DNA from 3 places in the Levilactobacillus muriae genome. Region 2 is predicted to be linked to each of the others. Evidence: predicted binding sites of a transcription regulator. Region 2 holds the regulator's gene; each other region holds the start of a gene.
The links. The regulator CtsR, encoded in region 2, represses protease genes until heat stress. The targets are predictions, from matches to a motif close to TTGGTCAAAAAAGGTCAAANA.
Positions count from the first base shown of each region.

Region 1: ACKTSF_RS12435 (ATP-dependent Clp protease ATP-binding subunit) is a predicted target of CtsR. The motif match lies at 4,455-4,475, and genes of this name have one in related genera.
Region 3: clpP (ATP-dependent Clp endopeptidase proteolytic subunit ClpP) is a predicted target of CtsR. The motif match lies at 3,000-3,020, and genes of this name have one in related genera.

Region 1 covers NZ_BAAFRU010000022.1:13,642-21,367, reverse strand. Annotated here, with positions in the region: gene ACKTSF_RS12460 (glycosyltransferase family 4 protein) at 1-96, opposite strand, end outside; gene ACKTSF_RS12455 (glycosyltransferase family 4 protein) at 109-1,287, opposite strand; gene ptsP (phosphoenolpyruvate--protein phosphotransferase) at 1,625-3,355, opposite strand; gene ACKTSF_RS12445 (phosphocarrier protein HPr) at 3,355-3,621, opposite strand; gene ykzS (protein YkzS) at 3,789-3,989, opposite strand; gene ACKTSF_RS12435 (ATP-dependent Clp protease ATP-binding subunit) at 4,534-6,771, shown strand; gene ACKTSF_RS12430 (MucBP domain-containing protein) at 7,077-7,726, shown strand, end outside.
Region 2 covers NZ_BAAFRU010000004.1:100,543-108,268, forward strand. Annotated here, with positions in the region: gene ACKTSF_RS03665 (deoxynucleoside kinase) at 28-660, shown strand; gene ACKTSF_RS03670 (hypothetical protein) at 802-945, shown strand; gene serS (serine--tRNA ligase) at 1,194-2,465, shown strand; tRNA gene ACKTSF_RS03680 (tRNA-Val) at 3,028-3,100, shown strand; tRNA gene ACKTSF_RS03685 (tRNA-Leu) at 3,140-3,221, shown strand; tRNA gene ACKTSF_RS03690 (tRNA-Thr) at 3,259-3,331, shown strand; tRNA gene ACKTSF_RS03695 (tRNA-Gly) at 3,359-3,430, shown strand; tRNA gene ACKTSF_RS03700 (tRNA-Leu) at 3,442-3,527, shown strand; tRNA gene ACKTSF_RS03705 (tRNA-Arg) at 3,548-3,621, shown strand; tRNA gene ACKTSF_RS03710 (tRNA-Pro) at 3,656-3,729, shown strand; tRNA gene ACKTSF_RS03715 (tRNA-Pro) at 3,767-3,840, shown strand; gene ACKTSF_RS03720 (CtsR family transcriptional regulator) at 4,178-4,645, shown strand; gene ACKTSF_RS03725 (ATP-dependent Clp protease ATP-binding subunit) at 4,663-7,152, shown strand; gene ACKTSF_RS03730 (TetR/AcrR family transcriptional regulator) at 7,691-7,726, shown strand, end outside.
Region 3 covers NZ_BAAFRU010000005.1:126,897-134,622, forward strand. Annotated here, with positions in the region: gene rapZ (RNase adapter RapZ) at 1-156, shown strand, start outside; gene ACKTSF_RS04860 (gluconeogenesis factor YvcK family protein) at 153-1,166, shown strand; gene whiA (DNA-binding protein WhiA) at 1,171-2,109, shown strand; gene clpP (ATP-dependent Clp endopeptidase proteolytic subunit ClpP) at 2,329-2,925, opposite strand; gene ACKTSF_RS04875 (LytTR family DNA-binding domain-containing protein) at 3,233-3,679, shown strand; gene ACKTSF_RS04880 (LiaF transmembrane domain-containing protein) at 3,685-4,419, shown strand; tRNA gene ACKTSF_RS04885 (tRNA-Arg) at 4,622-4,693, opposite strand; gene ACKTSF_RS04890 (ECF transporter S component) at 4,954-5,565, shown strand; tRNA gene ACKTSF_RS04895 (tRNA-Arg) at 5,677-5,748, opposite strand; gene ACKTSF_RS04900 (sugar-binding transcriptional regulator) at 6,004-7,032, shown strand; gene gap (type I glyceraldehyde-3-phosphate dehydrogenase) at 7,102-7,726, shown strand, end outside.

The DNA of each region.
Region 1 (7,726 bases), on a different contig from region 2:
CCGTGTCGCCAACAGATTCATCAATTCATTATAAGCACTTCCCACACCCTGTCCCTTGACGGAATCAGCCTTGGAAAACATGTTAATTTTTAGCATCCAATTGCTCCTCTAATCACTAAAATCTGGGGTATCTTCATGCGTCGCTTCGTAACTCGCCTGAGCATCCTGATAGAACTCAATGACCCGTTGGCCAAAGGTATCAGCAGAGATCTCCGCTAGCTTACGCGCCAGCAGGTCGGGGTCCTGTTCCTCATCCCCATGCTTCAGGTAATCAACGACATTTGTGACCATCTCGTCCTCGGTCTTGAAGGTCACCCCAAGTGTCCGTTTCGACAGCAACTCATCGGTATACGGGCTCGTCATGACCACGATCTTCGTTCCGGCCGCCATGGCCTCAATATAGGTTAGACCCTGTGACTCCGAATCGGACGAAGACAGGAAGACATTTGCCATGTGATAGTATCGGAAAACATCGTTATTATTCACTTGACCAGTAAATGAAATATGATCCGTCAGACCAGCATCCTTTACCTGTTGTTCGAGATCTTCCTTAGCCGGACCATCGCCGACAATCAAGAGCTGTGCATTGGGAACTTCCGCCAGAATTCGTGGCATAGCCGCAATACTTTCCTTAATATTCTTCTCGTAAGCCAGACGACTTAACGACAGAATTACCGGTGTATCCGGTTGATAGCCCAACTCACGTCGTAGATTGGCCGTATCAGGTTGTTCATACTGATGGAGGTTGACCCCGGTGGGAATAATCCGAATTGGTGTCTTGACCCCATAATCAGTTAAGGTCGTTAACACCCGATCACTCGGCGCCACCACCCCAGTCAGGTGATAACAAAAGGCCAGAGTCGCTTGCTTAACGTGCACGGGCTTCAAAATCTTTCCGTTCGCTACATAATGCAAGTAATCCTCGTACATGGTGTGGTAAGTATGTAGACAAGGAATCTCCAGGTTCCGCGCCACAAACTTCCCGATCCACCCCATCGAGAATTCCGTCTGAGTGTGGACAATATCTAAATTTAATTCTTTGGCAATTTGATAAGCTTGAAAAAGCCCCCGCACTGCTATCCGCCGTTCCGTGAATGATACGAATGGAATACTTGAAAAACGAAAAACATTCCGCTCATAAACGTTGCGTTCCACGTTTGGATCGGTCGTGGTAAAAATATAGACCTGGTGCCCCTGCTTTTCCAGTTGATCACGCAGCGTCTTAATCGACGTTGCAACCCCACTTACTTGAGGGAAATAGGTATCTGTAAATAAGCCAATGTTCATCGCCAATCCCCCTTGCGTCTGTGTTTGGCTAAAAAGATTTAGAGCTTCGCTTTGTACAATCATCACAATTATATGGGTTTGGCTAGGGGATTGCAAACCTCAGCGGCTATCGCAAGAAAATCTCATCATTTGGCCATTCTTACGCGCTTACATTTCAGACACCCGTCGAACAATTCTGGTGGGCATTCATTCTTACCATTCACCGCCAATCCCCGCCCGCTAGTGTTTGGACGTGATCCGGGATGTGTCCACCAGCAGACTGGGACTCGTTTCGTGTCGTCACCACAACTAAAAAGGACATCCCGAATAAAACGGATGCCCTTCACTCATATTCAGTTTATTTCAGCACGTCAGGAACAGCCGCTTGAACCATGGTAACGACTTCCTGACTGGTACTGGCGGAATTAACCGTCGTTTCTGCCAATGCCACCAACTCATGGGCATCTAACTGACCAATCAACTGACGCGTCTTAGCAATCGCACTCGGCGCCATAGAGAATTCGTCAAGGCCCATCCCTAGCAAGAGCGGTAATGCGATCGGATCCCCCGCCATTTCTCCACACATGGCAACGGGAATCCCCCCCGCATGTCCGGCCGAAATAACGTTATCGATCAAGCGCAGAATCGCCGGATGATACGGCTGGTAAAGATAAGCGACGTTCTGATTGGTCCGATCAGCCGCCAGAGTATACCCGATCAGGTCGTTGGTCCCAATGCTCATGAAATCCACTTCATTCGCAAACCGGTCGGCCAACAATGCCGCTGCTGGCACCTCAACCATCATACCCACGGCAATTTTGCCCATGGGCACCCGCTTTGCCGTTAATTTAGAGCGTTCATCGTCGTAAATTGCCTTGGCCTGCCGTAGTTCATCCAACGTCGCAATCATCGGGAACATGATGCTCAAATGACCAAACGCCGACGCGCGAATCAAAGCTCGCAATTGACTTCGAAAGACCTGCTGATGTGCAAGGCTCTGGCGAATGGCGCGTGCCCCCATAAAGGGATTAGCCTCGTTCTGTGATGGCCGATAAGGGAGTTCCTTATCGCCCCCCACATCTAATGTACGAATGACCACCGGCCGAGGCGCCATCGTCTCTAGCACCTGGCGATAAATGGCGAACTGTTCGTCTTCAGTCGGCAGGTGCTGCGCGTCCAAATATAAAAATTCGGTTCGGAATAAGCCAACGCCTTCGGCACCACCAGCCGTCACCCGGGCCAAATCAGCCACAGTTCCCATATTAGCAGCTAGTGTCACACCCACGCCGTCTTTGGAGACCGTCTCGTGATGCGCCAATTCATCCAGTCGCTGTTGATTTTTCACGCGTTGGACCATGGCCCGTCGCGCGACGGCAATCTCATCTGCCGTCGGTCCGACCATGACGTTTCCCTGGGTGCCATTGACCACAACTAACTCGCCATTGGTCAACGTCTGAGTTGCCACCTGAGTTCCCACGACTGCCGGCAAATTCAACGACCGTGCCAAAATTGAGGAATGGGACGTACGGCCACCGGCATCGGTGATAAATCCCAAAACCTGTTGTGGGTTGACCGCTACCGCCTCACTAGCAATCAAATCGTGTGTGACCACGACAACGGGATGGTTAATCAGTGCCAAATCCGGTAGGGTGACCCCCAGCAGATGGGCTGTTAAGCGTTTTGCCACAGTCTGCCAGTTGGTCAGACGATCCTGTAAGTAAGGATTGTCGACCAATTCTGCGAGTTCTTCCTCGATTGTTGTGGTGACCAGTGCGACCGCAAATTCAGTATTCGCATGTCGCTCTCTGATATTTAGTTCAACGTGTCCCATCAGGTCCTGATCCTTTAACATGGCAATTTGTGCAATAAAAACCTGGGCACGGTCAGCACCCAGGTTTTTATTTACACGAGTTTTTATCGTCTCAATCTCTGAAACGGTTGCTTCAAGGGCCTGATGGAATCGATTTAATTCGTAATCAAGATTAGTGACTGTCTGCTGAGAGACGTGAAGGTCTGGCTCGTCCAGTCGGTAAACCCGACCGCAAGTCACCCCATCACTGGCAGCAATCCCCTTGAGCATCGTCTTCATTAGTCAGACAAACCCTCTTTAGTCATTGTTTCAGCAATAGCAGTCATTGCATCAGCTTCGTCTTCACCGTCAGTCGTAATGGTGATGTCAGCGTTTTGGCCAACACCTAAAGACATAACACCCATGATAGACTTCAAGTTAACGGACTTGTCTTGGTACTGCAAGCTAACTTCAGAACTGAACTTACTTGCTGATTGTACCAATAAAGTAGCTGGACGTGCATGGATACCAGTTTCTGCTGTAACATGAAATTCGCGTTTTTCCATAATTGATCGATCTCCTTTAAGCTTAGGTTGACTACTTACCGACACGACTCGCCTTGACCTTGCGCATTGGCCAAACAACCATTCAACGAGTCACGCCTACCTACTAAGAATATCAATGTAAGCCACAAATTACAAGTTATACATGAACCGCTTTCATCAAAAAAACGTTATTCGCCGTCATTTCCGGCGTCATGATCGTAGTGGTAGATGAGTTTCCCGTTCTTTTCGGCCTTACCCACAACCCGTTTCCGCGTTTCGTATGCCATAAAAGCTTTTTGAAATGCTGGGAAGTCTGCCGGTGTGACTTCAAACTGCGCAATTTTCTTATCTTTCAATTGATTCATTAAATCCGTAAAGTCTCGTTCCACTATTTTTCCTCCCGCTCTCTTTTTCTGAGTATAACCAACACTTGTCTTCCGCGACTGCCAGAATTTCAAATCGACGATCACCTTGTAACAACCTTAATCTACTTCCCATCACTACTAAATCACTAAGGCCTTTACGTTATCGTCAACGACGTGTCTTGCGGCCTAATAGGTTCCAGTTACCAGATTTAGTTACGTCTCATGGTAAGTTTTACCGTCAATCTCAGTACGCCTATTATATCACGTCCACAACACTTTCCGATTGCGTTCTCCCCTATCTTACGGGCCAAACACGTGTCGGTCAAAGCTTATCCAAAAAGAATTTTCAATTTTGAAATGTTCATTTTAGCATTCTATTAGTGAGAGTGCTAAAATGAAGGCGTTCGTTAGAAATCCCCCGTAATATCGTGCATTTATCGTGCAAACAAAATACTTGCACGTCCAGATGAACGCGGTATAATGTGGTCAATGGTCAAGAAAGGTCAAACACTTTTCGAAGACCCGTGGAATTTCCACGAGAACTCCAGGCAAGAAAGGAGACGACAAGATGCTATGTCAAAATTGCCACCGCAATGAAGCAACGATTCACCTTTACATGAGTGTAAACGGGCAGCGGCAACAAGTTGACCTATGCCAAAATTGTTACCAGCTGCTGAAACAGCAACAATCAAACGATTCTGGAAATGGAGGTGGCCGTATGGCACAAGATCCATTCGGCTTTAATAACCTGGACGATATTTTCCGGGCTATGCAAGGCGGCGACAACAACCAAACTAATAATTTCCGACAGGACTCCGGACAAGGTCGACCAACCCAACCTTCTGGCAACCAGGGCGGTTCCGGTAATGGCTTACTCAGTCAATACGGATTGAACCTCACCCAGTTGGCAAAGGATGGTAAAGTTGATCCCGTTATTGGCCGGGACAAAGAAACGGCACAAGTCATCGAGATCCTTAACCGGCGGACGAAGAACAACCCTGTGTTGATTGGAGAAGCCGGTGTTGGGAAGACGGCGGTCGTTGAAGGCCTTGCGGAACGGATTGTCGAAGGCAACGTTCCCCAAAAGCTCGCCAACAAGCAAATTATTCGCTTAGACGTTGTGTCATTGGTCCAAGGAACTGGTATCCGTGGCCAATTCGAGCAACGTATGCAACAGTTGATGAAAGAAGTTCAAGCTAATCCCGATATTATCCTATTTATCGATGAAATTCACGAGATCATGGGTGCCGGGAATGCCGAAGGCGGTATGGATGCTGGTAACGTTTTGAAACCAGCCCTCGCCCGTGGTGACTTTCAATTGATCGGTGCAACCACGCTGAGTGAATACCGTGATATTGAAAAGGATCAGGCTTTAGCACGGCGGTTCCAACCCGTAACGGTTGACGAACCCAGTGCTGACGAAGCCGTTAAGATTTTAAAAGGCATTCAAAAGAAATACGAAGATTACCACCACGTTCACTACGACGATGACGCCATTGAGGCTGCCGTTCGTCTATCTGATCGGTATATTCAAGACCGGTTCTTACCAGACAAGGCCATTGACCTGTTGGATGAGGCTGGTTCTCGGAAGAACTTAACCATTAACATCGCCGACCCTAAGGCCATTGATGAAAAGATTAAGTCTGCCGAAGCACAGAAGCAAGCCGCCTTGAAGCAGGAAGACTATGAAAAGGCCGCCTACTACCGTGACCAAGTCACCAAGTTGGAGAAGTCCAAGGAAACTGCCAAGGATGCCGACCAAAACGCTTCCGCCGAAGTTACGGTCAAGGATATGCAAGACATCGTGGAAGAAAAGACCAGCATTCCTGTCGGTGAATTGCAAGCCAAGGAACAGCACCAACTCAAGAGTTTAGGTGCGGACCTTGAAAAGCACGTCATCGGCCAGAATGAGGCCGTCGACAAGGTTGCTCGGGCTATCCGGCGGAACCGAATCGGTCTGAACGGCACTGGTCGTCCAATTGGGTCCTTCCTCTTCGTCGGTCCAACCGGTGTTGGGAAGACGGAATTAGCCAAGCAATTGGCCAACGAACTCTTTGGTTCTGAAGACGCGATGGTTCGTTTCGATATGTCTGAGTACATGGAGCCGCATTCCATTTCTAAGCTAATCGGGTCACCACCTGGCTATGTTGGCTACGAAGAAGCTGGCCAGCTTACCGAGCAGGTTCGCCGTCATCCTTACACATTGATACTGTTGGATGAAATTGAAAAGGCCCATCCCGACGTCTTGAACATGTTCTTACAAATTCTGGACGACGGCCGGTTGACCGATTCTCAAGGCCGGACGGTTTCCTTCAAGGACACACTGATCATCATGACCAGTAACGCCGGTACCGGTGACGCCGAAGCCAACGTTGGTTTTGGAGCCGCCGCTGAAGGTACCACGCACTCTGTTCTGGGGAATCTGACCAACTACTTCAAGCCAGAATTCTTAAACCGGTTCGATGATATCGTTGAGTTCAATTCTCTGAGTATGGAAAACTTGATGCACATCGTTGACTTAATGATTGTTGACGTTAACCAAATGTTGGCGGGCCAAGGCCTCCACATTCACGTTACCGCGCCGGTCGAGGAACAATTGGTCAAGAAGGGCTACAATCCTGCAATGGGTGCTCGGCCACTCCGGCGAGTGATTCAAGAAGAGATTGAAGATCGAATCGCCGACTTCTACTTGGACCACGGGGACGTTAAGAACCTCGTTGCCAAGATTGAAGACGGTAAGATTACATTGGCTGCCGACACGGACGCTAATGCGGAAGCTAGTGACACAAGTTCAAGTAACGCTTAATTATGAATTTCCGAAGGTGTACAGCCATGAGAGCTGTGCACCTTTTTTGATGACTGCAAAAGGTTGAAAGATGAAATATTGGCAACATTGTCTAAACCAGCCGACTTACCGTTCACCAAATTTAGGGGGTGGGTAGGACGCTGTCAGCCTGAGAAGCGGTCTGCCAGTTCGCTTTGAACCGCCCTCCTCTCGGTGATAATCCGCCCGCTAGGCGTATCGGCCGAAATCTGACAACGTTCACATGTTGGCCTGACCGGGAAAAATGGTATACTAGATTTTAAAGGAAACTTCTGGAGGTGAATGGCATGGCTTTTTTTGACTGGTTACGACGATTGATTGAACCGAAACCCCAACGTGAAAATATACCGCAACCGGTAGCACCACAACGCCGTCATCAACCAATCCCAGCTCCAGCAGAACCCGTTGCTCCCAGCCAGCCAGCCGTGACGCCTCCCGTTCTGACCGACCACGCCATCACCTTAAAGCCAGCCCACCAACCGCAGCCCGAACCAACTGCCACCTTGGTAATTCGTTTGGTGGATGAACACAATCGCCCGCTGCAACCGGCACTCATCTTAACGGGATCACTTAATCATCCCGTCCACTGTCGGTTTCCAGAAATTCCAGGGTACGCACTCTCACGGATTCATGGCTTCACGCAGGACTTCATCAGCACGTATGGTCTGACAACTGCTATCTACCGTCGATTACTGGGTAAACCGATCATCGCCTATCTGGTCGACTTTGACTCCGGTCGGCTCTTGGCGCTTCCCCAGATTCATCGGGGTGCACTTTCCACGACTTACGCCCTAACGCCTCCTGTCGTCAATGGCTATCACATCTTCCAAGCACAAGGCCCACAACGTGGTAAATTTTCTACGTGTGTCCAACGCGTCGTGTACTTCTATCGACTCGACAGCTGGGAGACCGTCCAGCACGTTCATCAGTATGTTTT
Region 2 (7,726 bases):
ATGCGCGTAAATCAAAGGAGAGATAGCATGCTTGTACTATCAGGAACAATTGGGGCCGGCAAGACGAGTCTAACGAACTTATTAGCCGAACACTTACAAAAACCAGCTTTTTATGAATCGGTGGACGATAATAAGATTCTGCCACTGTTTTACCAGAACCCGCAAAAGTATGCTTTCTTATTGCAAATCTACTTTTTAAACAAACGAATGGACAGCATCAAGGCTGCCAACGCTGACGATGAAAGTGTTCTGGATCGTTCGATCTTCGAAGATTCTTTACTCTTTCACTTGAACGCTGACCTTGGTCGCGCAACTAGCACGGAAGTCGACATTTACGATTCCTTACTGGCCAACATGATGCAAGAATTGCCAGACGCTGTACACAAGAAGAACCCCGACTTATTGATTCACATCAACATTTCCTTTGAAACGATGTTGGAACGGATCAAGAAGCGTGGTCGTTCTTACGAACAAATTGATCACGACCCTAGCCTGTTCGAATACTATAAGGAACTCGACCAACGCTACGTGAACTGGTACAACAATTATGACAAGTCGCCGAAGATGCAAATTGACGGTGACAAGCTGGACTTCGTTGAAGACCCAGCAGCTCGTCAAGAAGTGCTTCACCTGATCGACGAAAAGATTGCTGCACTTTAGGCTTAATTTGAGTAAACCATGGTAAATGGTTGAGAGCACTGACTTCGGTTGGTGCTCTTTTTTTCGCAACTTAAGGTGGACAACCGTGGTATACGTTCACACCCAGTACAGTTTCTGCGAAGCACTAGGCTATCGGCGACTTTGCCTAAGATCACCGGCTTACCGATCGTCAAATTTAGGCGGGATGTATTGGAGCGGTTCGCGGGGATGCGTTGGGACGATTCATGGGTGGTGGCAAAGGAGAATTTCCCGATTGTCATTGCGGTCGAAATGCGGTATGATTAGCGTAATCAAAAACACGAGGTGCCTATCCAGTAGACGGCCAGAGAAGCGGGGAAAGCTGCAAACCGCAACGTCGAACATTCCAGCACTAACTAAAGTGGGCGGGTAATGCCGCACGGTGCAGACCGTTATCATGTTCAAGGGTATGACTGAAGATTACAGTCATGAACTTGGGTGGTACCGCGAAGGTCTTCGTCCCATGTGACGGAGGCCTTTTTTGTATCATCCGGAAAACTGAAGGGAGTAAGCAGATGTTAGATTTAAAATTGATTCGCCAAGAACCCGACTTTATTAAAGAAAAGTTAGCAACCCGGGGCGTTGATCCCGCTGATATCGATGATCTACTGGGATTAGATGCGCAACGTCGAGAATTGATTGTCAAGAGTGAAACCATGAAGGCACAACGGAACACGGTGTCCGATGAGATTTCACAACTCAAACGGAACAAAGAAGACGCCAATGACAAGATTACCGAAATGCGTCAGGTTAGTGCGGATATCAAGAAGATCGATGCCGACCTTGATACGTTGAAGGCTCAAGTCCACGATGCAGCTGCTCACTTACCAAATATTCCTAACGACAACGTGCCAGTTGGCTTGACGGAAGATGGTAGTGTGGAGATTCGTAAGTGGGGCGAAAAGCCTAACTTGGATTTCAAGCCAAAGGCCCACTACGAATTGGGTGAAGACTTGGGTATCCTGGACTTTGAAGCGGGAGCCAAGGTTTCTGGAAGTCGTTACCTCTATTACTTGGGATTAGGTGCACGTCTGGAACGAGCCGTTTACAACTTCTTCCTCGATGAGAACACCAAGGCTGGCTTTAAGGAAGTCTTACCCCCTTACATCGTGAACGATGATTCCATGTACGGGACCGGGCAATTCCCTAAGTTTAAGGCAGACGTCTACCAATTGCGGGACGAAGATATGACCCTGATTCCAACGGCCGAAGTGCCCTTAGTCAACTACTACCGTGACGAAGTGATTCCTGAAGAGGATCTGCCAGTTTGGTTCACCGCCTTGACCCCAGCCTTTCGTTCTGAAGCTGGGAGTGCCGGCCGTGATACCCGTGGGCTGATTCGTCTTCACCAATTTAACAAGGTTGAAATGGTGAAGTTCTGTAAGCCAGAAAACTCATGGGATGAACTGGAAGCCTTGACGAAGCACGCTGAGAGCCTCTTACAGCAACTGGGCTTGGCTTACCATGTGATTACCCTGACGACGAGCGACATGAGCTTTACGGCCGCTATGACTCATGATTTGGAAGTCTGGTTCCCAGAGCAAAACACGTACCGGGAAATCTCCAGCTGCTCCAACACGACGGATTTCCAAGCACGGCGGGCACACATCCAATATCGTGACGACAACGGCAAGCTTCAATATGTCCACGCTTTGAATGGTTCTGGCTTGGCCGTTGGTCGGGCAGTTGCTGCGATTATGGAAAACTACCAAAACGCTGATGGTTCGATTACGGTTCCGGACGTCTTGGTGCCTTATATGGGTGGCGTGACACGGATCACGAAATAAGGTTTTAAGATCGTTAGGGCCTGGTGATTGTGGCACGGCATGCAAGTTAAATACGCCAATATGAATAAGTAGTCAGTGCCTGCGGGTGCTGTGTGGGGGCACCTAATGGTGAAGTTTGCCATATAGGTGTCCTTTTAGTTAGTCCGAAAGATGGTCAGAAAATGCTGTGAGCTAGGGTTATCTAACGATAGAACCATGACCTGGTTATAAAATGAATAATTATTTTACGTATTTTTGCAATTTCTTATTGACGTAGGGTAGGGAGTTCGTATAAAATAGTTTCTGTTGGTTAATTCATAGCCGCTGTGTTGAAGGCACAGGGAGCCGAATTGACTGCGACTTTCAGAAATAAGCGTTTTGAATTTTTTGCAATAAAATGCAAAAAAGACTGGCTTTTTCTTCTCAGGTACGCTAAAATATTACTTGTTGTTGAGCGGCTAGTTATTCAGCTAACGAATATTTATTCAAAATATTTCAAAAAGGTTGTTGACAAGCTTCGCTGAACATGGTAAATTATAATAGTTGTTTCGAGTGAGAAACAGTTCTTGCTTCGGAAGTTTATGGAGGATTAGCTCAGTTGGGAGAGCGTCTGCCTTACAAGCAGAGGGTCACAGGTTCGAGCCCTGTATCCTCCATCAGGAACACAAGTTCCTAGGCGTTAGTTCGCCAACGTTGCAGGTGTGGCGGAACTGGCAGACGCGCTAGATTTAGGTTCTAGTGTCTTATGACGTGGGGGTTCGAGTCCCTTCACCTGCATTAACCGAATATTGCAAAATATTTTAAAAAATATTTTGCCGACTTAGCTCAGTTGGCAGAGCATCTCACTAGTAATGAGGAGGTCGGAGGTTCGAATCCTCTAGTCGGCATGGCACCATTAATATAATAGCCAATTTGCGGAAGTAGTTCAGTGGTAGAACATCACCTTGCCATGGTGGGGGTCGCGGGTTCGAATCCCGTCTTCCGCTTTTGCCCTTTTGCCGGGGTGGCGGAATTGGCAGACGCACAGGACTTAAAATCCTGCGGTCAGTGATGACCGTACCGGTTCGATCCCGGTCCTCGGCATTTAATTGAATAATAATTATGCACCCATAGCGCAATTGGATAGAGTGTCTGACTACGAATCAGAAGGTTGTAGGTTCGACTCCTACTGGGTGCATTTTTGTTGCTTATAAGTAATTGTAGGCAATTTTCGGGAAGTAGCTCAGCTTGGTAGAGCACCTGGTTTGGGACCAGGGGGTCGCAGGTTCGAATCCTGTCTTCCCGATTTGACTGACAAGATTAGTGGGTCAGTGAGCCTTTCTCGGGAAGTAGCTCAGCTTGGTAGAGCACCACGTTCGGGACGTGGGGGTCGCAAGTTCAAATCTTGTCTTCCCGATTTTTTTATCCCGATTACATATAATAAAAGCGACGGCGGTTTCCATACAGATTGTTTGGAGACTGGCCGTTTTTTTGTTACCATAGATTACTAAGTGCTGTTGGCTGTTAATCTGAAAAAAATGCGTTACGATTATCAAGTGAACGTAGCGATGGTCATCTGGAATGACAGAAGGCGGAAGGGCTACGTGGTTGTGGGCCAAGAGTTGAGGCCCTATCGTTGGTAAGAAAATAAAACTTCTCAGCGATAAACGGTCTAATCCGTTGCAATTTCACTGGAATTTCGTATAATATTAGTCAACATTAGTCAAGAACACTGGACTGAAGGGGGGACGATAATGGAGAATCAGAATATTTCGGATATTATTGAGTCTTACCTGAAGCAGATTTTGGCTGAATCCCAGCAGGTGGAGATCCGCAGAGCGGAAATTGCCAATCAGTTTAACGTTGTGCCGTCCCAGATCAATTACGTCATTAAGACGCGTTTCACGATTCAGGATGGCTACGTGGTTCAGAGTAAGCGGGGCGGTGGCGGCTATATTCGCATCGAAAAGGTCAAGTTATTAGATAACCTCGACTTTATCGACTCGCTAGTCACGGCCGTTGGTGATCAGATTTCTCGGCACGATAGTTTATCGGTCGTGCGGAGCCTGTTCGAAGCTGGGGCCATCAACCGTAGTGAAGCGAATATCATCTTGGCAGCAATCAATAAGGATGCCATTAACACGGGTGACCGAGATGCTGATGAGCAGATTCGTGCGCAGATTTTAATTTCAATTTTGAACCATCTACGATATGAGAGTTAAGAAAGTGAGGAGCTGCAATGGATAATCTATTTACACCAAGCGCTAAGAGTGTCCTCGTCTTGGCACAGGAACAAGCAAAATACTTCAAGCACCAAGCGGTGGGGACGGAACACTTACTGCTGGCCCTCACCATTGAAAAAAATGGCATTGCCAACAAAGTCTTACAACAATTTTCTGTGACCGACGATGATGTTCGCGAAGAGATTGAACGTTTTACCGGCTACGGAACGTTAGCAAACACGGACAAGGATAGTTACTTGCCCTACTCACCAAAGGCCAAATCCATGTTGGCCTTAGCTGGTGACGAAGCAAAACGGTTGGGCGCAACCAAGATTGGGACGGAACACTTGTTACTGGCTTTACTGAGTGACGAAACAATTCTGTCTTCTCGAATCCTGAAGAATCTCAACGTGGCCTTACCAGATGCGCACAAGGTCGTCTTACGTAAGCTTGGGATTACGGATACCCCTAAGCGTCGAAATGACAACCGTAGCCGCCGAGCACCACAGGGAGGGACACCAACCCTGGACTCCTTGGCACGGAACTTAACTGAATCCGCTAAGGAAGGCCGAATGGATCCGACTGTTGGTCGGGAAAAGGAAGTCAAACGGGTCATTCAGATCTTGAGCCGGCGGACCAAGAATAATCCCGTTCTGATCGGTGAACCTGGTGTCGGGAAGACGGCGATTGCTGAGGGCTTGGCCCAACGGATCGTGGCCGGTGACGTTCCTGAAGATATGCAGAACAAGCGGCTGATGATGCTCGACATGGGCTCGTTGGTTGCTGGCACCAAGTACCGTGGTGAATTTGAAGATCGACTAAAGAAAGTTATTGAAGAAATCTACAACGATGGTCAAGTTATCCTATTTATTGATGAACTGCATACGCTGATCGGTGCCGGTGGCGCTGAAGGTGCTATTGACGCCTCCAACATCTTGAAGCCAGCATTGGCGCGTGGGGAACTTCAAACCATTGGGGCAACCACGTTGGACGAATACCAGAAGTATATCGAATCCGATGCTGCTCTGGAACGGCGGTTTGCAACCGTTCAGGTCAACGAACCGACGAGCGCGGAAGCCTTAGAGATTTTGAAAGGCTTGCGGCCTCGCTACGAAGATCATCATCATGTGAACATTACGGATGATGCCTTGGACCAAGCCGTTAAGTTATCGACGCGCTACATCAGCGATCGCTTCTTGCCGGATAAGGCCATTGACCTAATGGATGAAGCGTCTGCAAAGGTTCGAATCGATCAGATGGACAAGCCAACGCCGGCTAGCAAACAAGCGAAGGCATTAACCGATCTTGCTGCGGCCAAGGAAGCTGCCATCGAACGCCAGGACTTTGAACAGGCTGCTAAGTTGCGGACAGAAGAAATGACGCTCCGGCAAAAGGTAGAGGCACGTGCGGCCAAGGCTGCCGCTGCTGTGACACCGGATCGGCAATACGCGACGGATGTCACTGGCGAAGACATTGCCGATGTGGTGGCTGAGTGGACGGGGGTTCCCGTGACACAGCTGAAGCAGACGGACGCCGATCGTTTGGTCAATCTGGAGTCAATCCTGCATAAGCGGGTCATCGGTCAGGAAGAAGCCGTTTCGGCCGTTTCTCGGGCCATTCGGCGGGCACGGTCGGGGTTGAAGGATCCTAACCGGCCAATCGGATCGTTTATGTTCTTAGGGCCAACTGGTGTTGGTAAGACTGAGTTAGCCAAGGCGTTGGCCGAAGCCATGTTTGGTTCCGAAGACAACATGATTCGTGTCGACATGAGCGAATACATGGAGAAGTACTCGACCAGTCGTTTGATCGGGTCAGCTCCCGGTTACGTGGGCTACGATGAGGGTGGCCAATTAACGGAAAAGGTTCGTCAGAAGCCGTATTCCGTGGTCCTCTTCGATGAAGTTGAAAAGGCTCACCCAGATGTCTTCAACATTCTCTTGCAGGTCTTGGATGACGGCTACCTGACCGATTCTAAGGGACGTAAGGTTGACTTCCGGAATACAATTCTGATCATGACGTCTAACTTAGGGGCGACGAAGCTGCGGGATGAAAAGACCGTTGGGTTCGGTGCCGAAGACATGGCCAACAATTACCGTGCGATGTCCCAGACAATTCGAGAAACGTTGAAACAGTCATTCCGGCCAGAATTCCTGAACCGGATCGATGAAACGGTTATCTTCCACTCTCTGAAGAAGGATGAACTCCACGAGATTGTGAAGCTGATGGCTAAGCACATCGTCGATCGTGTTGCTGAGCAAAACATTAAGCTGAAGATTACGCCGGCGGCCATTGAAGTAGTGGCCAAGGCGGGTTTCGATCCTGAGTACGGGGCACGGCCAATTCGCCGGGCACTGCAGACACAGGTTGAAGATAAGCTGAGTGAGGCTTTGCTGAATGGTGAAGTCAAGGCTAACGACCAAGTCACGGTTGGGGCGACCCATGGTGAAATCACGGTTAATGTGAAGACGCCAAGTAAGACTAAGCCAACTGCAGTGGCAAGTCACTAATTTTAAAATGAATCAATAGTAGTGGTGTTTCCTCCAGGCGGGGAAGCACCACTATTTTTGGACAGCAATTCTCAGAGGTAACGCGGTATTGACACGAAGCAGAGCTGGTCGGTGAACGGACGGTAAATCACAGGCGTTGACCTAGCTGGTGATAAATGAATGTGGTACACTTAATTTGATAATATGGTATATTAGGAAGGTTGATCGGGCGTAAATTCGCGGCTTAGCAGGTGCCTTGCTCAAGCCACTGTGAGTCGGCATACTTGCTGATGAAAACGCACTTAGTCGACGGACGCTAGAGATACAAGCGGCTGTGACGGTGGTCTTAGGACACGTGGTTGATTTCGCGCGGGCTAACGCCATGGGACGAACTTGAAGGCTGATGATTTTGGTGATATTTCAAATCGAGGGCCAAGATCGTTCCTTGACTTGGGTCAGTCCCCACAGCAGGTGGAATCTCTGATAGTCATGGACGCCAATTTTTACAGCAATACAATATGAAAAATAAATCGCATTTAGAAGGGAAGCCGGCTTGCTCATGAAGAGAGAAGAACAACTAACCCATACCCACGCC
Region 3 (7,726 bases), on a different contig from region 2:
AAGGCCAACCTTACCATTGCTATTGGGTGTACGGGTGGTCAGCATCGATCCGTCGCCTTGGCAACACGTATCGGTCAGGCACTGGGGAACACGTATCCAGTTCACATGACCCATCGCGACATTGAGAAGCGAAAGGAGTCTGCTAACCGATCATGAGAGATCCATTGCGTACCCGCCGGCCCAAAATTGTGGTCATTGGCGGGGGAACTGGCTTGCCAGTTATCTTAGGCAATCTTCGCGACCGCGATGTTGATATTACTGCGGTGGTGACGGTTGCTGATGACGGGGGTTCTTCAGGAATTATTCGGCATTACGTTAACGTAGTGCCGCCTGGAGATATTCGAAACGTCATGGTGGCGCTTGCCGAAGTTCCGGACATTTATAAGGATTTATTTCAATACCGATTTGAAACGACGGATGATTTCTTTGCTGGCCACGCCATTGGAAACCTAATCATTGCCGCCTTGTCGGAGATGCGGGGCGGTATTTTTGATGCTGTCCAAGAACTTTCTCAATTGATGCGGGTCAACGGCCATATTTACCCGGCTGCAAACGAGCCACTGGAATTGCATGCGCAGTTTGCCGATGGCAGTACGTTGCGTGGCGAGTCTGAGATCACGGCAGCGCACAAGCTGATCAAACGGGTGTGGGTGGAAACCAGTGACCATCATGATCAACCACACGCGGTTCAACAAGTGATCGATGCCATCATGGATGCCGATCAGATTGTGTTGGGCCCCGGGAGCTTATTTACCAGTATTCTGCCTAACCTGATGATTGAGAGTGTGGGCAAGGCTGTAAAGGAAAGTCCAGCGGAAGTCGTTTATATCTGCAATATCATGACGCAGAAGGGTGAAACTGAGAACTTTACCGATGCCGATCACGTTCGCGTCCTGAATCAACATCTAAACGAAAACTTTATTGATACCGTACTCGTCAACACGCGTAAGGTGCCTGACCAGTATATTGATTATCAACGGTGGGACGAAATGTCTCAGCCAGTGCGTCATGATTTCCAGGGACTCCGTGATCAGGGGTGCCGGGTCATTTCGACGGATTTTCTTGAATTACGCGATAATGGGGCTTTTCACAACGGGCAAGAGGTCGTTCATGAACTCTTGAACTTGATTGGCCAGCCGCGTTATCGGATGAAACGGAGGCTTTAACGAAATGTCGTATGCCAGTGAAGTGAAGAAAGAATTAACGACCCTTGAGGTCCACCGTGAGAACGCCAAAGCCGAGCTGGTTGCGCTGATCCGGATGAACGGGGCCTTGGGGTTAGCAAACCACCATTTCGTGCTGAACGTTCAGACGGAAAACCCCGCCATTGCTCGGCGGATGTACCAGTTACTTAAGCAATTCTACGACTTGGAAAGCGAATTGCTCGTGCGGCGCAAGATGAAACTGAAGAAAAACAACCTGTACATTGTGCGGGTCAAGACAGGCGTGACGGAAGTTTTATCCGACCTGGGTATCTTTGACGGGATGCAATTGTTAGAGTCGGTCCCAGACGATATTTTGGATTCCGACATGTCCGTGCGGTCTTACCTGCGCGGCGCCTTTCTGGCCGGGGGATCGGTTAATAATCCTGAAACCAGTCGGTACCATTTGGAAATTTACTCTCTATATGAAGAGCACAACCAGATGATTGCCGATATGATGAATCGTTACAACCTGAACGCGCGGACTATTGTGCGTCGGAGTGGCTATATCACTTATTTGAAGAGCGCTGAGGAAATTGCGGACTTCTTGTCCTTGATTGGGGCGACAACGTCTATGCTCAAGTTCGAAGATATTCGGATCATGCGGGATATGCGGAACTCCGTCAATCGACTGGTTAATTGCGAAAACGCTAATTTGGATAAGGTAGCCAATGCGTCGACCCGGCAGATCGATAATATTCAGTTCATCGAATCTACGGTTGGCCTGAGTCAATTGCCAGTGAAGTTACGTGAGGTGGCCGAGACCCGGTTGGCACACAAGGAAGTTAGTCTGAAAGAACTGGGTGATTTGGTTCCGGGTGGACCGATTTCCAAGTCCGGGATCAACCACCGTTTGCGGAAGATCAACGACTATGCCAAACAGTTGAGAGAAGAGGCTTCAGCTTAATTCTTTGCTGTGACTGATTGCATTAAAAATGAAGTAACGTAAATTAAAATGGCAGTAGTTGGACGTTGATGTCGGACTACGGCCTTTTTTAATTGGACTGCGGGCTACCACGGCGATGGGATTTCTGCCAGCCGCAGGTATCAACAGTTAGTCTAAGTGTGGGCAACAAAAAAAATCACCCGACGACAGAAGTCGTCAGGTGATTCATAGAAAACACGTTTACTTCTTTTGTTCGCTACTGTTCGTCATGATGTGGTCGATTAAACCATAATCGACGGCTTCTTGAGCACTCAAGTAGTTATCACGTTCAGTATCCTTGTTGACCCGTTCAACAGGTTGACCGGAGTTGTCGGCTAAAATCTTGTTGATCAGTTCACGCGTCTTCAAGATTTCACGAGCGGCAATTTCGATTTCAGTCTGTTGACCTTGAGCACCACCAGATGGTTGGTGAATCAAGACTTGGGCGTGAGGCAAAGCGAACCGCTTGCCCTTAGTCCCAGATGAAGCCAAGACACTGGCCATGGATGCTGCCATCCCCAACGTAATTGTTTGAACGTCGGATTGGATGAAGTTCATGGTATCGTAGATGGCTAGGCCGGAAGAGACCACACCACCTGGTGAGTTAATGTAAAGTGAAATGTCCTTGGTGGAATCTTGAGCATCCAAGAAGAGCAGTTGTGCAATGATGGCGTTTGCCATGTCATCTTCGATTGGGCCGGAGAGCATAATGATCCGGTCTTTTAAAAGTCGTGAATAGATATCATAGGCCCGTTCGCCACGGGATGATTGTTCGATAACTGTAGGTACTAAATTCATGACAAGATAGCCTCCCTTATTAATTTAACGTAGAAATGGCTAGCGTTTTGCTAACATGTTGTTAGTGTACCGCTATGGTCAAAGTAGGTCAAACAATATGACTTCGTTTTTTAACCCTTATTTTGGCGCGATTGCATTCACGCCCACAACCATTTGACTAGAACTATCATACCAGAGTTTGGCCAAACGTCACGTATTCTATCACCGAAAATGACCGGTTACGCTAAGAAAATAACCACTTGCGTTTGCGCTATTTATTTTTGAACAAGCTTATGGTTAACTAATAGAGATGAGAGGGGGTGGCGACTTGAAAATTCACGTGGAGGTCGATCCCAAATTAACCAATACGGAGGTTACCGTTCGAGTCCCGATACAGACGGCTGCAGTTGACCAGATGGTTGCGGCGATTCGCGCGGCCGACACGACTCAGCAGTTGACGTTTAGCTGGCACGGTGAGAATTTTCGTGTCAATCTGACGGATATCCTGTTCTTCGAGGCGAGTGATCATCAGGTAGCCGTACACACCGCAACGGCCATGTATACGACTGGGCAACGGCTCTATGAATTGGCTGAGAACCTGCCATCGCAGTTTATGAAAGTTTCCAAGTCGGCCATTCTCAATCGTACCCAGGTATTCTCGCTGACACGGTCAGTCACAGGCAACCTGGTAAGATTCCAAAATTCACACAAGCAGCTCTATGTTTCTCGCCGCTACTATCAGGCGTTGAAACGGGCATTAGAGGAAAAGGGGTAATAAGTATGCGTAAACGCGCAAATTGGTTCTGGGGTGTCTTTCTGGTACTCGGAGCAGTTGTTCTCGTGACTAGTCAAATGGGTGTCTTTAGCTACCATGTGGGCATCTGGCCACTGTTGATTGGTGTCTTCCTGGTCGCCGCATTCGTCGAAAGCTTGATGCATCTGGCAGTGTGGGGGATGGTGTTCTCGTTGGCGTTTCTAGCGATTATCTTTGCCAAACCACTGGGAATCGCGACCTTAGCGCCGTGGACGATTCTGATTGCGGCGGTCTTATTGTCACTGGGACTGTCGCTGATCATTCGGCCCAAACGTTGGTATCGCTATAATTGGAAAGCACAGGGCAATTGGCCTCATCATCATGGGGATTGGTCCCACCATTACGAAGAAGATGTGGAAACGTTAAATGATCCGGACATCACGGTTGATGTCAGCATGAGCAGCAGCATTCGCTACCTGCAGTCGGTTGATTTTCGACGAGCGGATGTTCAAGTCTCCATGGGAGATGCCAAGTTGTACTTCGATGACGTGACTCTGAGCGACCAGGGAGCGACGATTAATATCGACGCTCACCTGGGTGGGGTTCAGTTGTACCTGCCGACCGCTTGGAACGTTAAAACCGATGTGGACGCGAACCTGGGCGCCGTTGAGACTACGGGTGAACCAGCCGGAACCGAGGGACCACTTGTGGTCGTTACGGGGCGTGTGTCACTGGGTGGTCTAGCAATCATCTATATTTAAGTAGTGGACGGAGAACTTGGAGTGGAATTCCAGGCTCTTTTTTGGTTCCACTGAGCGTACACTGCATCAATTAACTGGCTAGTGATGGACATTTTCTTTAGAGGGCGACTACTAGCCACGATGATAAGTCACGGCCAACCTAGTTTTGTGGTAAACAAAAAGTCCCATCCACGAGGGATGAGACTTGCCGAGTTGGTAGTGATGCGCCCGGAGGGAATCGAACCCCCATTTCAAGAACCGGAATCTTACGTGCGATCCATTACACTACGGGCGCATAGTGGTTAACAACACCTTAACCACTATAACTGATTTTGGATAAAAATACAAGTTAGTTTATGGTGAGAGGTGATAATTCCCTGTTCCAGTGCGCATTAGCTCGTTCAGGGTGTTCGAATCTTAAGCTAGCTAGTAGGTGGGTGACTCAGTTGAAACGGTAAGAAATATTAATTCTCGAAGCCGGGCTGACACAATTTCCCACAAGTAGGCAAACCATGCTATAATATCGGCATTAACTTTACGTGGAGGTCATTTAAAATGACGCGACATAAGACTTTTCGCCTCGTCGTGGATGCACTATTGATGGCGATTGTTTTGGTACAAAATATCTTTCCATTTCTGGGGTATATTCCACTGGGACCCTTCAGCATGACCCTGATTGGATTAACGGTCATTGTGGCGGGAACTGCGCTAGGTCCTAAGGATGGGATGCTAATTGGCGGCTTCTGGGGAGTCATCACGTTCATCCGTGCCTTTACTTGGCCGTCTAGTCCCGTGGCACCGCTGGTCTTTACGAATCCGTTAGTGTCAGTCGTGCCACGGCTGTTGATGGGGCTATTTGCTGGCCTCGTCTATCTCTGGGGACGGCAACGGCAATGGCCGATGCGGCGTTCAATGCGGATTGCAGCAGCAGTGGCGGCCTTAACGAATACGATTTTAGTGCTCGGCATGGTCTTTTTCTTCTATCAAACACCAGCAGTGGCGACAGCTTTTGGCGCGAAGGGCAATCAAACGCTGGGGTATGTGCTGATGATCTCACTGGTGACCAACGCCATACCAGAATTAGTATTGGACGTCTTGGTTGCACCGTTGATTGCGGTGCCATTACGTCGGCGTTGGGATAAAATCAATGCTCAGATATTGAAATAAACTTGAGGTGCGGTAGGCGACTACGGCATCTTTTTTGACGCTACAGATGAGCGCAACAAAAAAACTCATTCCACGTGGAAACGTAGAATGAGTTTATCGAATTGTTAGCAATGCGCCCGGAGGGAATCGAACCCCCATTTCAAGAACCGGAATCTTACGTGCGATCCATTACACTACGGGCGCATAACATACATGCCTTTTCGAGCACCTAATTACTATACCCGAAGCTGAATATAAATTCAAGGGGTCGTGTAAATATTTTTATTTTCCAGAGAAATAGATTCTTAAATCTTCGGGCGTATTGTCTTGCAATATCGTAGTTGAGAGGATATACTTACAAACGTAAGGTTAGCTCTGGTTGGCCTGAATTTTTTTGACCGAGGTGGGCGGTTATCTGCCACCGCTGGTCGTTAATCGTCCCACTAGGAGGTAAGTCGGATGCGTGAAGATTGGCAGTGGGTAGAAGCAATCGTCCCCCAAATGGTGACCAAGCTAACCAATCGGTTCCGTGTCCTACAAGGCATTGCGAATACGCAACCGGTTGGGCGGCGTACCTTAGCCACTAGCTTGGCCTGTTCCGAGCGGACGATTCGCACGACAACGGATGCACTCGCTGAACTGGGTTTTATTCAGATGTCAGCGAAGGGCATGCAGATAACGACTGCCGGACAACAGCTTTTGCGGGGACTGGAACCCGTCATGGACGATTTGTCTGGCTGGCAAGAACGTGAAGACCAGCTAGCAGAGAAGCTACACATTGCCCACTGCACAATCGTACCGGGAGACAGCACAGCGCCTACCGGATCCCTGATAGGGATGGGGCAGGCTGCTGGTCAAGTCTTAACGGATCAGCTTCCTCTGGGAAAGAGTACCGTCGCAGTGATGGGGGGCCACACTATGGCTGCCGTTGCATCGGCACTGACACCGGCGTTGTCGGTTAATCGGCAGTTGCTGTTTGTGCCCGCACGCGGTGGGGTCGGTGAGTCGCCGGCCATTCAAGCCAACGCAGTGAGTGCCCAGATGGCGCAGCAGACCAATGGTGAATTTCGTTCATTGTTTGTCCCAGAGCAGCTGACAACGGCCACTTATAAGCCGTTGTTTGCGGAACCGGCGATTCATGAGGTTTTGCAGTTGATCGCCCAGAGTAACGTTGTGATTCACGGCATTGGTCAGGCATTCGTGATGGCCAAACGTCGAAAGATTTCACCACACGTGATTGCCGACTTAACTGCGGCACATGCGGTAGGGGAAGCCTTTGGCCATTTCTTTGATGCCGAAGGTCAAGTGGTAAGCAAATTCCCCCGCATCGGCGTTGATATCGCCGATTTAGCCGCTAAAGAATTAGTGATCGCCGTTGCCGGTGGTGCCGAAAAGGGTGCTGCCATTGCGGCCTACATGCATTTAGCGCCAGCTTCGACTTGGTTAATAACTGATGAAGGAGCTGCTGACTTTGTTTTAAAAAAGTGATACACTTAACACGTACTGCTTTTTAAAAAAATTATTCTTTATTTGCTTCCTGAAGGAGGAAATCACAGTATGACTGTAAAGATTGGTATTAATGGTTTCGGACGTATCGGCCGTTTGGCTTTCAAGCGGATTCACGAACTCCACTCAAGTGACATCGAAGTTGTTGCCATCAACGATTTGACGACACCTTCAATGTTAGCTTACTTGTTGAAGTATGACTCAACTCATGGTCGTTTCCCTGGTGAAGTTTCAGCTACGGACAAAGGTATCGTGGTTGACGGCAAGGAATACCCTGTATACGCTGAACCAAAGGCTCAAGATATTCCTTGGGTTAAGAACGACGGTGTTGACTTCGTCCTGGAATGTACCGGTTTCTACACTTCCGAAGAAAAGTCACAAGCTCACCTCGATGCTGGTGTTAAGCGGGTATTGATCTCTGCTCCAGCCGGTGCTGTTACGACTGTTGTTCCAGGTGTTAACTTGGACGTATTGAGCAAGGACGATGTTATCGTTTCTGCTGGTTCTTGCACGACCAACTGCTTGGCCCCAATGGCATACTTCTTAAACGAAGAATTTGGCATTAAGGCTGGGACTATGACGACTATCCATGCCTTCACTTCTACGCAGATGATCTTGGATGGCCCTCGTGGCAAGAAGATGCGTAACAACCGTACCGCAAGCATCAACACCATTC